3 regions of the Streptomyces sp. NPDC007025 genome follow, and region 1 is predicted to be linked to each of the others. Evidence: riboswitches for the same ligand, from Rfam matches in the RefSeq annotation. Region 1 holds a riboswitch; each other region holds the start of a gene.
What was found. A riboswitch is a leader RNA that binds a small molecule or an ion and turns the genes downstream of it on or off. The one in region 1 is predicted to bind cobalamin.
Positions count from the first base shown of each region.

Region 2: another riboswitch for cobalamin. It lies ahead of ACFYMO_RS16465 (ribonucleoside-diphosphate reductase subunit alpha); the one in region 1 lies ahead of ACFYMO_RS22225 (ABC transporter substrate-binding protein).
Region 3: another riboswitch for cobalamin. It lies ahead of ACFYMO_RS06635 (cobalamin biosynthesis protein); the one in region 1 lies ahead of ACFYMO_RS22225 (ABC transporter substrate-binding protein).

Region 1 covers NZ_JBIAFT010000011.1:151,714-155,243, forward strand. The annotation lists gene ACFYMO_RS22220 (iron chelate uptake ABC transporter family permease subunit) at 1-173, opposite strand, end outside; gene ACFYMO_RS22225 (ABC transporter substrate-binding protein) at 263-1,291, opposite strand; cobalamin riboswitch at 1,360-1,491, opposite strand; gene ACFYMO_RS22230 (hypothetical protein) at 2,008-2,256, opposite strand; partial or broken gene ACFYMO_RS22235 (hypothetical protein) at 2,508-2,859, opposite strand; gene aztA (zinc ABC transporter ATP-binding protein AztA) at 2,930-3,530, opposite strand, start outside.
Region 2 covers NZ_JBIAFT010000007.1:334,755-338,284, forward strand. The annotation lists gene ACFYMO_RS16465 (ribonucleoside-diphosphate reductase subunit alpha) at 1-2,100, opposite strand, end outside; cobalamin riboswitch at 2,261-2,396, opposite strand; gene ACFYMO_RS16470 (GNAT family N-acetyltransferase) at 2,557-3,054, opposite strand; gene ACFYMO_RS16475 (YbdD/YjiX family protein) at 3,154-3,357, opposite strand; gene ACFYMO_RS16480 (carbon starvation CstA family protein) at 3,378-3,530, opposite strand, start outside.
Region 3 covers NZ_JBIAFT010000003.1:41,749-45,278, forward strand. The annotation lists gene ACFYMO_RS06625 (inorganic phosphate transporter) at 149-1,474, shown strand; gene ACFYMO_RS06630 (hypothetical protein) at 1,492-1,704, shown strand; cobalamin riboswitch at 1,892-2,018, shown strand; gene ACFYMO_RS06635 (cobalamin biosynthesis protein) at 2,175-3,149, shown strand; gene ACFYMO_RS06640 (cobyric acid synthase) at 3,146-3,530, shown strand, end outside.

The DNA.
Region 1 (3,530 bases):
ACCGCGGCGAGAAGGGTGCGCGGCAGCCGCAGGTTCCAGACGATGCCCTCACGGATCGCAGTCAGCTCCGTCGTCCCCCAGCCCAGCCGGGAGGCGACCACCGACCAGGCGTCGCCCACACCGATGTCCGCCGGACCGATGGTGATGGCCACGGCGACGGACACGACCAGCATCGCCAGACCGCCGCCCACGCCGGCTACGACGGGCAGCACAGCGGCCGCGCCTCGCGTCCGGCGGTCCGGGGACGACCGCACCATGGCTGTCATCCGGTGAGCCCGTGCTCGCGCAGCACCGCGGCAACTTTCTCCACGCCCTCGACGGTTCGGATCGTCGGGTTCATGGCCTGCCCGCTGAGCAGCACGTACCGCTTCTCCTTCACCGCTCTCATGTTCTTCGTCGCCGGGTTCGACTCCAGGAACGCGATCTTCTTCGCGGCCGACTCGGCGGTCTGCGATCTGCGGCTGAGGTCGCCGACGACGAGTACGTCGGGGTCGCGGTCGGCGACGGTCTCCCAGTTGATCTGGGGCCATTCCTGCGTGCTGTCGTCGAAGACGTTCTTCGCGCCCAGCGCGTTGGTGATGATGCCGGGCGCGCCGCAGCAGCCCGCCATGTAGGGGGATTCCTGGTTCGCGAACCAGTACAGGACGGTGGTGTTCTCGGCGTGGATCCCGGCCGTTGCCTTCGTGACCCGGCTCTTCAACCGGTCGATAAGCTGCTCGCCACGCTTCTCCACCCCGAAGATCCGGGCGAGCTCCCGTACCTCGCGGTAGACGGTCTCCATAGCCAGGGGCTTGGTCCGTTTGCCGTCGCCGTCGCCGCTGTTGTCCTTGCCCTCGCAGTCGGCGGGAGACAGGTACGTGGGCAACCCGAGCTCGTCGAACTGCTCTCGGGTGGCCACCCCGCCCTTGCCCAGGGTGGAGGCGAAGGAGGAGGCGACGAAGTCCGGTTCGGTGCCGAGTACCCGCTCGAACGACGGCTGGTCGTCAGCGAGCCGGGGCACCTTCGCGTTGGCCTTCCCCAGTCCTTTCATGACCGGGTCGGTCCAGGTGGCGGTTCCCGCAATGCGGTCGGCCAGGCCGAGGGAGAGCAGGATCTCGGTGGTGCCCTGGTTCAGGGACACGGCACGCTTCGGGGGAGCCTCGACCGTCACCTTCCGCCCGCAGTTGTCGAACGTGACAGCCTGCGTCCCGTCGCCGGCGGACTTCCCGGAGGAGCCGGAGCCGGAACCGCATGCGGCGAGCAGCAGCGTCCCGGTCAGGAGCACGACGGAACGGCGGGCGAGGCGTGGCAGATACACAGTGCCGGCTTTCTCAACGTCGGGCCCATGCGCGGGGCCCGTGCGGACGGTCGGGTGCCAGCAGGTCTTCGGACTCGGGGTCACCCCGGCGGGACGCCTTCCCGGACCTGGTCGTGACCGTCGTCCAGTGGCCTGCTGCCCCGCCCGTCACCCTCACCGCTGCGCGTCAGTTCCGGATTCCCACCGGATTCCCTGACCCGTGTACACGCGTAGCCGCGCGCACGAGTTCGACTGGCGTCCGGAAGGTACCACGCCCTCTTCGCGTGGCCCGAGGCGCCGGGGCTCCTGTGACGTCAGCTGACGCTCCGGGCTCGTGACAGGTCACCGATTGGGCCGATGTACCCTGCCTGGCCGCCACTTCTTCTGTCGTCCCTCTGACGCGACATGTTTCCGATGACGCAGCACATGGAGTGCGTGGCGATCCTTGATGCAGTCGGGAAGGGCTCCTGACCTGCTGTTTTGGCTGTGCGTGTTATGTGCGGTGTGGGCGTTGCGGGGCGATGTCTTGACGCTGAGATGACGCTCGTTCTGATGGTGCGTCAGCCGCTCTGCCGCCTGCCTGGGTATGGCAGCGCGAGGGTTGCTGCGCTGCTTGGCAGTGCCGCTGATCTGCTCAGCTTGCTGGTCAACCCGGCTGGGCCTCCTATCGGCGTCATGACAGGAGGCCCAGCTACTCGGGCACACCGCCGCTGCCGAGGCGGACAGGACTTCTACCTCCGCTTCCGTGCCCGCTTCGGCTTCAGTTCGACGATCACCGTTTGAGGTGCTGCAGGGACTTCGTCGTCAGACGCCGGCTCAAAGAGAGCTGGCGGGGCCCAGTATGTCCCCTCTCCAAAGGTGTCCTCGGGCCAGCCGTTGTCGAAGACGTGAAACGCATAGCGGGCCTCATCAGGGTTGCAGCCTTTGATCAACGTGTCGTACCGGAACGCATCGTCGCCGGCGCCCGGGTGCTCCAGCATTCGGTAGGTGTTGTCGTCGTAGACGCGCTTGGTCTGGATGCGTAGGCATATCCATCCTGCCTGGCCATCGCCGATCCACCACTCCCCGTCGGCTCCGGAATCCCTCTCCTGTGCCTGGTTGCTCTGGTAGGTCAGCAGTCCTGGGACTTCGCTCTGCTGGGTAGAGCAGGTTGTCCGTGACGGATGCCTCGTCGTACCTGCGCCCGGGGCGACGCCCCTGATCCCGAATGTCCGTCAAACCGAATCAAGCCCACCACGGGGTTGACCGCGGGCGCGGACAACGGGAAGGCGAGGGCGGCCTTCGGTGCCACCCCGCGCCGCATGAGACTGCCGGCCACCGGCACGGACGCGCAGGAGGAACGGCACCCCTTGGACGACGACGGCGGTGAAGGCCGTCCACCAGGCCGCAACGGGAGGCGTGTAGAGGTCGAGCGCGAGCATCGGGCCGAGCGCGCTGGCGACCGTGACGATCGTGAGGAGCGCGAACCCGCCCAGCAGGATGTTCAGCCCCGCCCGCGCGGTGAGGCGTACGGCGTCGGCGAGCCCGCCCCGCCCTCCGGCGTACTTCTGATCGCTCACGTCACTCGCTTTACCGTTCGGCAACCTCCGCGCGGTGGCGGCCCGCCCGGCTTGGTGAGGCCACGCCGAGCGTCCCCGCCTCCGGTCCTGGGCTTCACGCCGGCTGCCAGATCCGGGTCAATGCCTGAGGGGTGAGTACGTGCTCGGGCGGGCCCTGTCCGATCAGCCGTCCGTCGCTGAGGAGCAGGCAGGTGTCGGCGGAGCGGGCGGCCTCGAGATCGTGCGTGGCCTGGACGACGGTGGAGCCGTCGGCGACCAGCTCGGTCAGCAGGGTTGTGATTCGCTCCCGTGCCTCGGGGTCGAGTCCTGTGGTCGGCTCGTCCAGGAGCAGCAGGTCGGACTGCTGGGCAAGGCCCTGCGCGATCAGGACCCGCTGGCGCTGACCGCCCGACAGCTCTCCGAGCTGGCGGGCGCCGAGGCCGGTGACGCCGAGCCGTTCCATGGCGTGGTCGACCGCGGCCCGGTCCTGCCGGGTCAGTCGCCGCCACAGTCCCCGCTCGCCCCAGCGGCCCATCTCCACGGTCTGCCGCGCCGTGAGGGGGAGCGCGTCGCCGACGGCGCCGCGCTGCGGAACGAAGGCCGGTGGTGCGCCCTCCGTGTACCTGAGCTGTCCGGATGTGGCGGTGATCACTCCGGCCAGCACGCCCAGCAGCGTGGACTTCCCGCTTCCGTTCGGTCCGACGAGTGCGGTCGTG
Region 2 (3,530 bases), on a different contig from region 1:
GGGCACCCACTCCAGCTCCTGCACCGAGCCGTTGGCCTCGCGCAGCGCCTCCCGGGCGCGCGCGTCCCACAGCCCCAGCCGCTTCAGCTCCGCGACCAGATAGGTGTTCACCTGGAGGAACTCGCCGCTGAGCGTCTCGCGCTTGAACAGGTTGGAGACCTGCGGCTCGATGCACTCGTACACCCCCGCGATGGACGCGATGGTGGCCGTCGGAGCGATCGCCAGCAGCAGGGAGTTGCGCATCCCGGTCCGGGAGATCCGTGCCCGCAGCGCCTCCCACCGCTGCGGCCAGGCCCGCTCCCCGGCCGTGGCCGGATAGTGGTCGGGGTGCAGCACGCCGCGCGCCGTGCGGGTCGCCTCCCACGCGGGCAGTGGTCCGTGCCGCTCGGCCAGCTCGGCGGAGGTCTCGTAGGCGGCCAGCATGATGCGCTCGGCGATCCGGGTGGACAGCTCGCGGGCCTCCGGGGAGTCGAAGGGCAGCCCGAGCCGGAAGAAGACGTCCTGCAGGCCCATCACTCCCAGGCCCACCGGCCGCCAGCGGGAGTTGGAGACGGCGGCCTGCCCGGTCGGATAGAAGTTGATGTCCACCACGCGGTCCAGGAACCGCACCGCGGTGCGGACCGTGGCGTCCAGCCGCTTCCAGTCCATCCGGTCCGGCAGCGGGCCGCCGTCCTCCTCGCTCAGGTGCGCGGCCAGGTTCACCGAGCCCAGGTTGCAGACGGCGGTCTCCCCGTCGTCGGTGACCTCCAGGATCTCCGTGCACAGGTTCGAGGAGTGCACGGTGTTGCCCGGTTCCGCGGTCTGGTTGGAGGTGCGGTTCGCGGCGTCCTTGAACGTCATCCAGCCGTTGCCGGTCTGCGCGAGGGTGCGCATCATCGCGCCGTACAGCTGCCGCGCGGGCAGCCGTTTGACCGCGCGCCCCTCGGCCTCGGCGCGGCGGTAGGCGGCGTCGAACTCCTCGCCCCACAGGTCCACCAGCTCCGGCGCCTCGGACGGGGAGAAGAGCGACCACTGTTCGTCCGCCTCGACGCGGCGCATGAACTCGTCCGGGATCCAGTGCGCCAGGTTGAGGTTGTGGGTGCGGCGCGCGTCCTCGCCGGTGTTGTCCCGCAGCTCCAGGAACTCCTCCAGGTCCGCGTGCCAGGTCTCCAGGTAGACGCAGGCTGCCCCCTTGCGGCGGCCGCCCTGGTTGACCGCGGCCACGGACGCGTCCAGCGTGCGCAGGAACGGCACGATGCCGTTCGAGTGGCCGTTGGTGCCCCGGATCAGTGCCCCGCGGGAGCGGATCCGGGAGTACGACAGACCGATGCCGCCCGCGTGCTTGGACAGCCGCGCGACCTGCTGGTAGCGCTCGTAGATCGAGTCCAGTTCGTCCTGGGGGGAGTCGAGCAGATAACAGGAGGACATCTGCGGGTGGCGGGTGCCGGAGTTGAAGAGCGTGGGGGAGGAGGGCAGATAGGCGAGGGAATTGGTGAGCCGGTAGAAGTCGGCCACCTCCGCGAGGGCCTGCGGCGACTCGTCAGCGGCCAGTCCGCAGGCCACCCGGAGCAGGAAGTGCTGCGCCGTCTCGACGGGGCGCCGGGTGATCGGATGCCGCAGCAGATAGCGGGAGTGGACCGTCCGCAGCCCGAAGTACCCGAACCGGTCGTCGGCGCCGTCCTCGACGGCCTCCCGCACCAGCGCGTCCAGCCGGTCGGCGTGCCGGCGGACGAACGCGTGCGTACCGTCGGCGATCAGCCCCTCCGCGTGGCCCAGCGCCACCGCGTCGGAGAACGAGACGACGCCTTCCGCGGCCGCCTCGTCCCGGATCGCGAGGGTCAGCAGCCGGGCCGCCAGCCGGGAGTACGCGGGGTCCTCGCTGATGCGGCCGGCCGCGGACTCGATGGCCAGGGTGCGCAGTTCCACCGCGTCCGCGCCCGGTTGCCTGCCGCGCAGCGCCGCGGCCAGCACCGGAGCCGGGTCCGCGTCCGGGAGGTCGGCGGTGAGCGCGGCGAGGGTCGCGCGCAACGCGGCGGCCGAAGGGTCCTCGCCGGCCTCGCCCCCCGTGGCGGAGCCGGGGGTGACGGGTGCCGGAAGGGTGGGGGCGGTGGTGACGGTCACGCGGTGCTCTCCCTCGCTGCTCACTGGCCGTGGGCAGCGGCACGGAGGGAGAGGCGCGCGCCCGGCCGCCCCGCTCGGGCACCGAGCCCGGTCCCGGGCCCGGAACCCTGTTCAGGGCACGGCGCGCTCCGCCCACCGGTCCAACCCACGAGACCTGGACGTTCATCAGGCTGCCGCCGGCAGGTACTCGGACTCGCGGGCGGGCTCGCGCCGGCCCCTCACCGTTGCGGGACAGTTCCGGATTCGCACCGGATTCCCCTGCGTCGAGGGCGACAGCCGTGAGACACCATACATCTTGTGCTCGGCCTAAGCAGGCACCCCATATCTTGTGCCGTCCTGGGTCGTGTCGGGAACCGGCGCCAGCCCCCCCGCAGCGCCCCCGGCGCGGCGCGGGGTGCGGGCACGGAGACCGGTCACCCGGGCCGGGCGCGGCGCGTGGCCCGGGCGGGGAAGCGTTCACAGGCGCAGCGCGTAGGCCCACAGGGTGACGCCCGGGACCGGGCTCCAGTCCCGCTCGGGGTCCCGGCGGAACCCGAGGCGCCGGTAGAGGCGGTGGGCGGCATGCATGGTCGGCTGGGTCGAGAGCACCAGCCCCGAGAGCCCCAGCGCGCGGGCCCGGTCCGAGCAGGCCGTCACCAGCGCCTCCCCGACCCCGCGTCCGCGTGCCGACTCGCGCACTCCCAGCATCCGGAACTCGCCCTCGTCCTGGCGCGCCCGCTCCGCGAAGGGCCCGCCGCGGCCGACGAAGGTGACGGTGCCCAGCAGTTCGCCCTGGTCCTCCTCGGCCACGAGCAGCTCCGCGTGGCCGGCGCGGCCCGCAGCGTCCCGCAGGGTCTCCAGATACGGGTCGGCCTCGCCGAGGTCCAGCAGCCCGCCGCTCAGATAGGCCCGGGCGACCAACTCGCCGAGTTCCGGGTATTCCGCGGGCCTGGCCGTTCTCACCGTGATGTCCATGCCGTCATCATCCGCCACACCACCGACAGCGCGGCCCGCCGAGGAAGGCGCCGCCGGGACGGTCGGCGGCGCGGTGCGACCGCACCCGCGGGCGGGTACTCAGCAGCAGCGGAAGCCCTCGCGCGGGTCGCCCTCGCGGGCGTCGGTGCGGCGCCGCTCGAACTCCCTCCTGCTGGGGACCTCCGCGTCCGGGCCCTGGTGCCGGCGCACATGGGCCACATACCGGTCGTAGGCGCTCTCGTCGGTCAGCTCGCGCACATACCAGCGCACCCAGCGTCCGGCACGCAGCACCGGGCGCACCATCCGGTCGGCGGCTGCCCCGCTCACCGGGAGTCCCCGTCCGCTCCGCCGCCGGACGGCCCGGCTGCCGCCGCTTCGGCCAGCTCGGTCTTCTCCTCCTTGGTGGCGATCAGTCCGGCGGGCGCCGTCAGCGTCGACTTCCGATAGGGCGCCTCGTGCATCCGGGTGCCCTCCGG
Region 3 (3,530 bases), on a different contig from region 1:
CGCGGGGCCCGCTGACTACGGTGTGACCTGGCCCACACAACAGGCGTCAGGGGGCGACACTTGAATGCCCGCCCCAGTTCACCTTCCGTTCACTCGCCGTCTTTACGTTCACGACGTCAATGCCCCTCGAACTGATTGTGCCTGGTGAATGGAACACATCACGCTTCTCATCGGGATCGTGATCGTCACGGCCTTGGTGTTCGACTTCACGAACGGCTTCCACGACACGGCCAACGCCATGGCCACGACCATCTCCACCGGGGCACTGGCCCCGCGGGCGGCGGTCGCCATGTCGGCGGTCCTCAACCTCCTCGGCGCCTTCCTGTCCATCGAGGTGGCCAAGACCATTTCCTCGGGAATCATCGACGAAGGTTCCGGCATCCGGCCCGAAGTGATCTTCGCGGGGCTGGTGGGCGCGATCATCTGGAACCTGCTGACCTGGCTCGCGGGGCTGCCCTCCAGCTCCTCGCACGCCCTGATGGGCGGACTGATCGGCGCGACGCTCGCCGCAGTCGGCACCGGCGCGGTCAACGGTGACGTCGTCGTCATGAAGGTCCTCATCCCGGCGCTGGCCGCGCCCGTGGTGGCGGGCCTGGCCTCCCTGTGCGCCACCCGGCTGACCTACCGGGTCGCCCGGCACGCGGACGAGGAGCGGACCGCCAAGGGCTACCGCGCCGGGCAGATCACCTCGGCCGCACTGGTCTCCCTCGCCCACGGCACGAACGACGCGCAGAAGACCATGGGCGTCATCACCCTGGCGCTGGTCACCGGCGGCGCGCTGGCGCCCGGCTCCGACCCGCCGGTGTGGGTCATCGCCTCGGCGGGGCTCGCCATCGCGCTGGGCACCTACCTGGGCGGCTGGCGCATCATCCGCACCATGGGCAAGGGCATCACCGACATCCAGCCGCCGCAGGGCTTCGCCGCCCAGACCAGCGCGGCGGCCACCATCCTGGCCTCCTCGCACATCGGCTTCTCCCTCTCCACCACCCACGTGTGCTCGGGCGCCGTGATGGGCTCCGGCCTCGGCCGCAAGGGCGGCGTGGTGCGGTGGGGAACCGCCGGCCGGATGGTCGTCGGCTGGGCACTGACCCTCCCCGCCGCCGGCGGGATCGCGGCGGGCGCCGCGCTCCTGGCCGAGCAGGGCGACTGGGGCGTGACGACGGTCGCCGTCCTCACTCTCGCACTCTGCGGCGCCATCTGGGTCCGCTCGCGGCGCGCGCCGGTGGACCACACCAACGTCAACGGCGACTCCCCCACCACCGTGGAGCCCACCGGGATCCCCGGCCCGGCCGTCGAACCGGCCGCGGAGCCCGCACCCGTGTCCGTACCCGCCGGCGTGGTCACCACCGCCGTCCGTGCCGTCGCCCCGCCCCCGCCGCCCGCGGGAGTGGCGGTCGGCTCCGCCGAGGAGGCAGCGGCCTCCGAGACCCCGCAACCGACCGGCCGCCCCGCGTCGGCGAGCAGCCTCAGCTAGGCAGAAGGGACGACCGCATGCACATCGACTGGGCCGCGCTCGGCCAGGTCTTCGGCGTCAGCCTGGTGGCGACGGTGGGACTCGTCGGCATCTTCACCCTCGGCATCGTCGCCGGCTCGCCGCGCACCGCCGGCGCCGCTCCCTCGGCACTGGCCCGCACCGGCGCCTACGCCTGTTACGGGCTGTGCCTGGCGGCGGTGGCGTACGGGATCTATCTGATCGCGGGCTGAGCCCGCACCCGTCCGGCCACGGCCCCGGCAGGGCAGCCGCGGCCGGGCGGGCGACGTCGGTGAGGGGGCACGGGAGCATCCCGTGCCCCCTCACCGACGTTACTGCTCGCAGCCCCGTCGCAGGTCAAGGGCGAGTTGACGGGGCCGGACCGGCGTGGTGGACTTCCCGTGCCAAACGGCGGCATGGAGAGGAAGCCGGTGTGAATCCGGCGCGGTCCCGCCACTGTCACCGGGGAGCGCCACCCCCCGACGAAGCCACGGCCCGCACGGGCTGGAAGGCCGGGGGCGGCGTGGATCCGGGAGCCAGGAGACTCTCGCCGCCGGTCGAGTCGAGCCAGGGCGAGGACCCTGAGTGAGGACGCCGAGATGCGTGGCTGTGCCGCCATATCCGCCGCCGACGTGCCCGCCGCCGCGGGGAACACCGTCGCGGGAACCGCTGCCGTGGGTGAGTGCGCCGGACCCGTCCGCTGATGGGCTCCGCTGACGTCCGGGTGCGCGGGATCCTGCTGGGGTTCGCCGCCGACGCGCTGCTGGGCGACCCGCGGCGCGGCCACCCGGTGGCCGTCTTCGGCCGGGCCGCCGGAGCGCTGGAGCGCCGCCTGTGGCGCGACCACCGTGGTGCGGGCGCGCTGCACACGCTCCTCGCCGCGGGCGGCGCCGTCGCCGCGGCCGGTGCCGCGCGCCGTGCCGCCCGCGGCGGGCCGGCTGCACCGCTCCCCGAACTCGTCCTGACGGCGGCCGCGACCTGGGCCGTTCTCGGCGGGACGTCGCTGACCAGGGAGGCGCGAGCCGTGTGCGGCGCGCTGGAGGCCGGGGACCTGGAACTGGCCCGCGAGCGGCTGCCCGCGCTGTGCGGGCGCGACCCGCAGCGGCTGGAGGCACCGGAAGCGGCCCGTGCGGTGGTCGAGTCGGTCGCGGAGAACACCTCGGACGCCGTGGTGGGGGCTCTGGTCTGGGGCGCGTTGGCCGGTGTCCCCGGTCTGGTGGGCTTCCGCGCCGTCAACACGCTGGACGCGATGGTCGGTCACCGCTCCCCGCGGCACCGCCGCTTCGGCTGGGCCGCTGCGCGGCTGGACGACGTGGCGGGCGGCCCGGGGGCGCGGCTGACCGCCGTGCTGGCCGCGCTCGCCGGACCCGATCCGCGCGGTGCCCTGCGCTCCTGGCGGGCCGACGCGCACCGCCACCCCAGCCCCAACGCGGGCCCGGTGGAGGCGTCGTTCGCGGGCGCCCTCGGGGTGCGGCTGGGCGGCACGCTCGCCTACGGCGGCCGGGTCGAGCACCGGCCCGTCCTCAATGCTTCCGGTCGCGCCGTGCGCACCGCCGACATCGAGCGGGCCGTGCGGCTGTCGCGCCGGGTGGGGCAACTGGCCCTGGTGACGAGCTGTCTGACGGGAGCGGCGGTGCGCCGCCTGCGGCGGACCCGCGCGGCGGGAGGAGCACGGTGAGCGGGCGCGGAACGGGCGGGCTGCTGGTCGCGGGGACGACCTCCGACGCGGGCAAGAGCGTGGTGACGGCGGGCATCTGCCGCTGGCTGGCCCGCAAGGGGATACGCGTCGCGCCGTTCAAGGCGCAGAACATGTCGCTCAACTCCTTTGTCACCTCCGACGGGGCGGAGATCGGCCGCGCCCAGGCGATGCAGGCGGCCGCGGCGCGGGTGGAGCCGAGCGCGCTGATGAACCCGGTGCTGCTGAAGCCGGGCGGCGACCGCACCAGCCAGGTCGTCCTGCTGGGCAAGGCGGTCGGCGAGATGTCGGCGCGGGGCTACTTCGGGCGGCACCCGGGCGGCGGGGAGCCCGCCGGGGGCGGGGCGGACGGCGAGGGGGCGC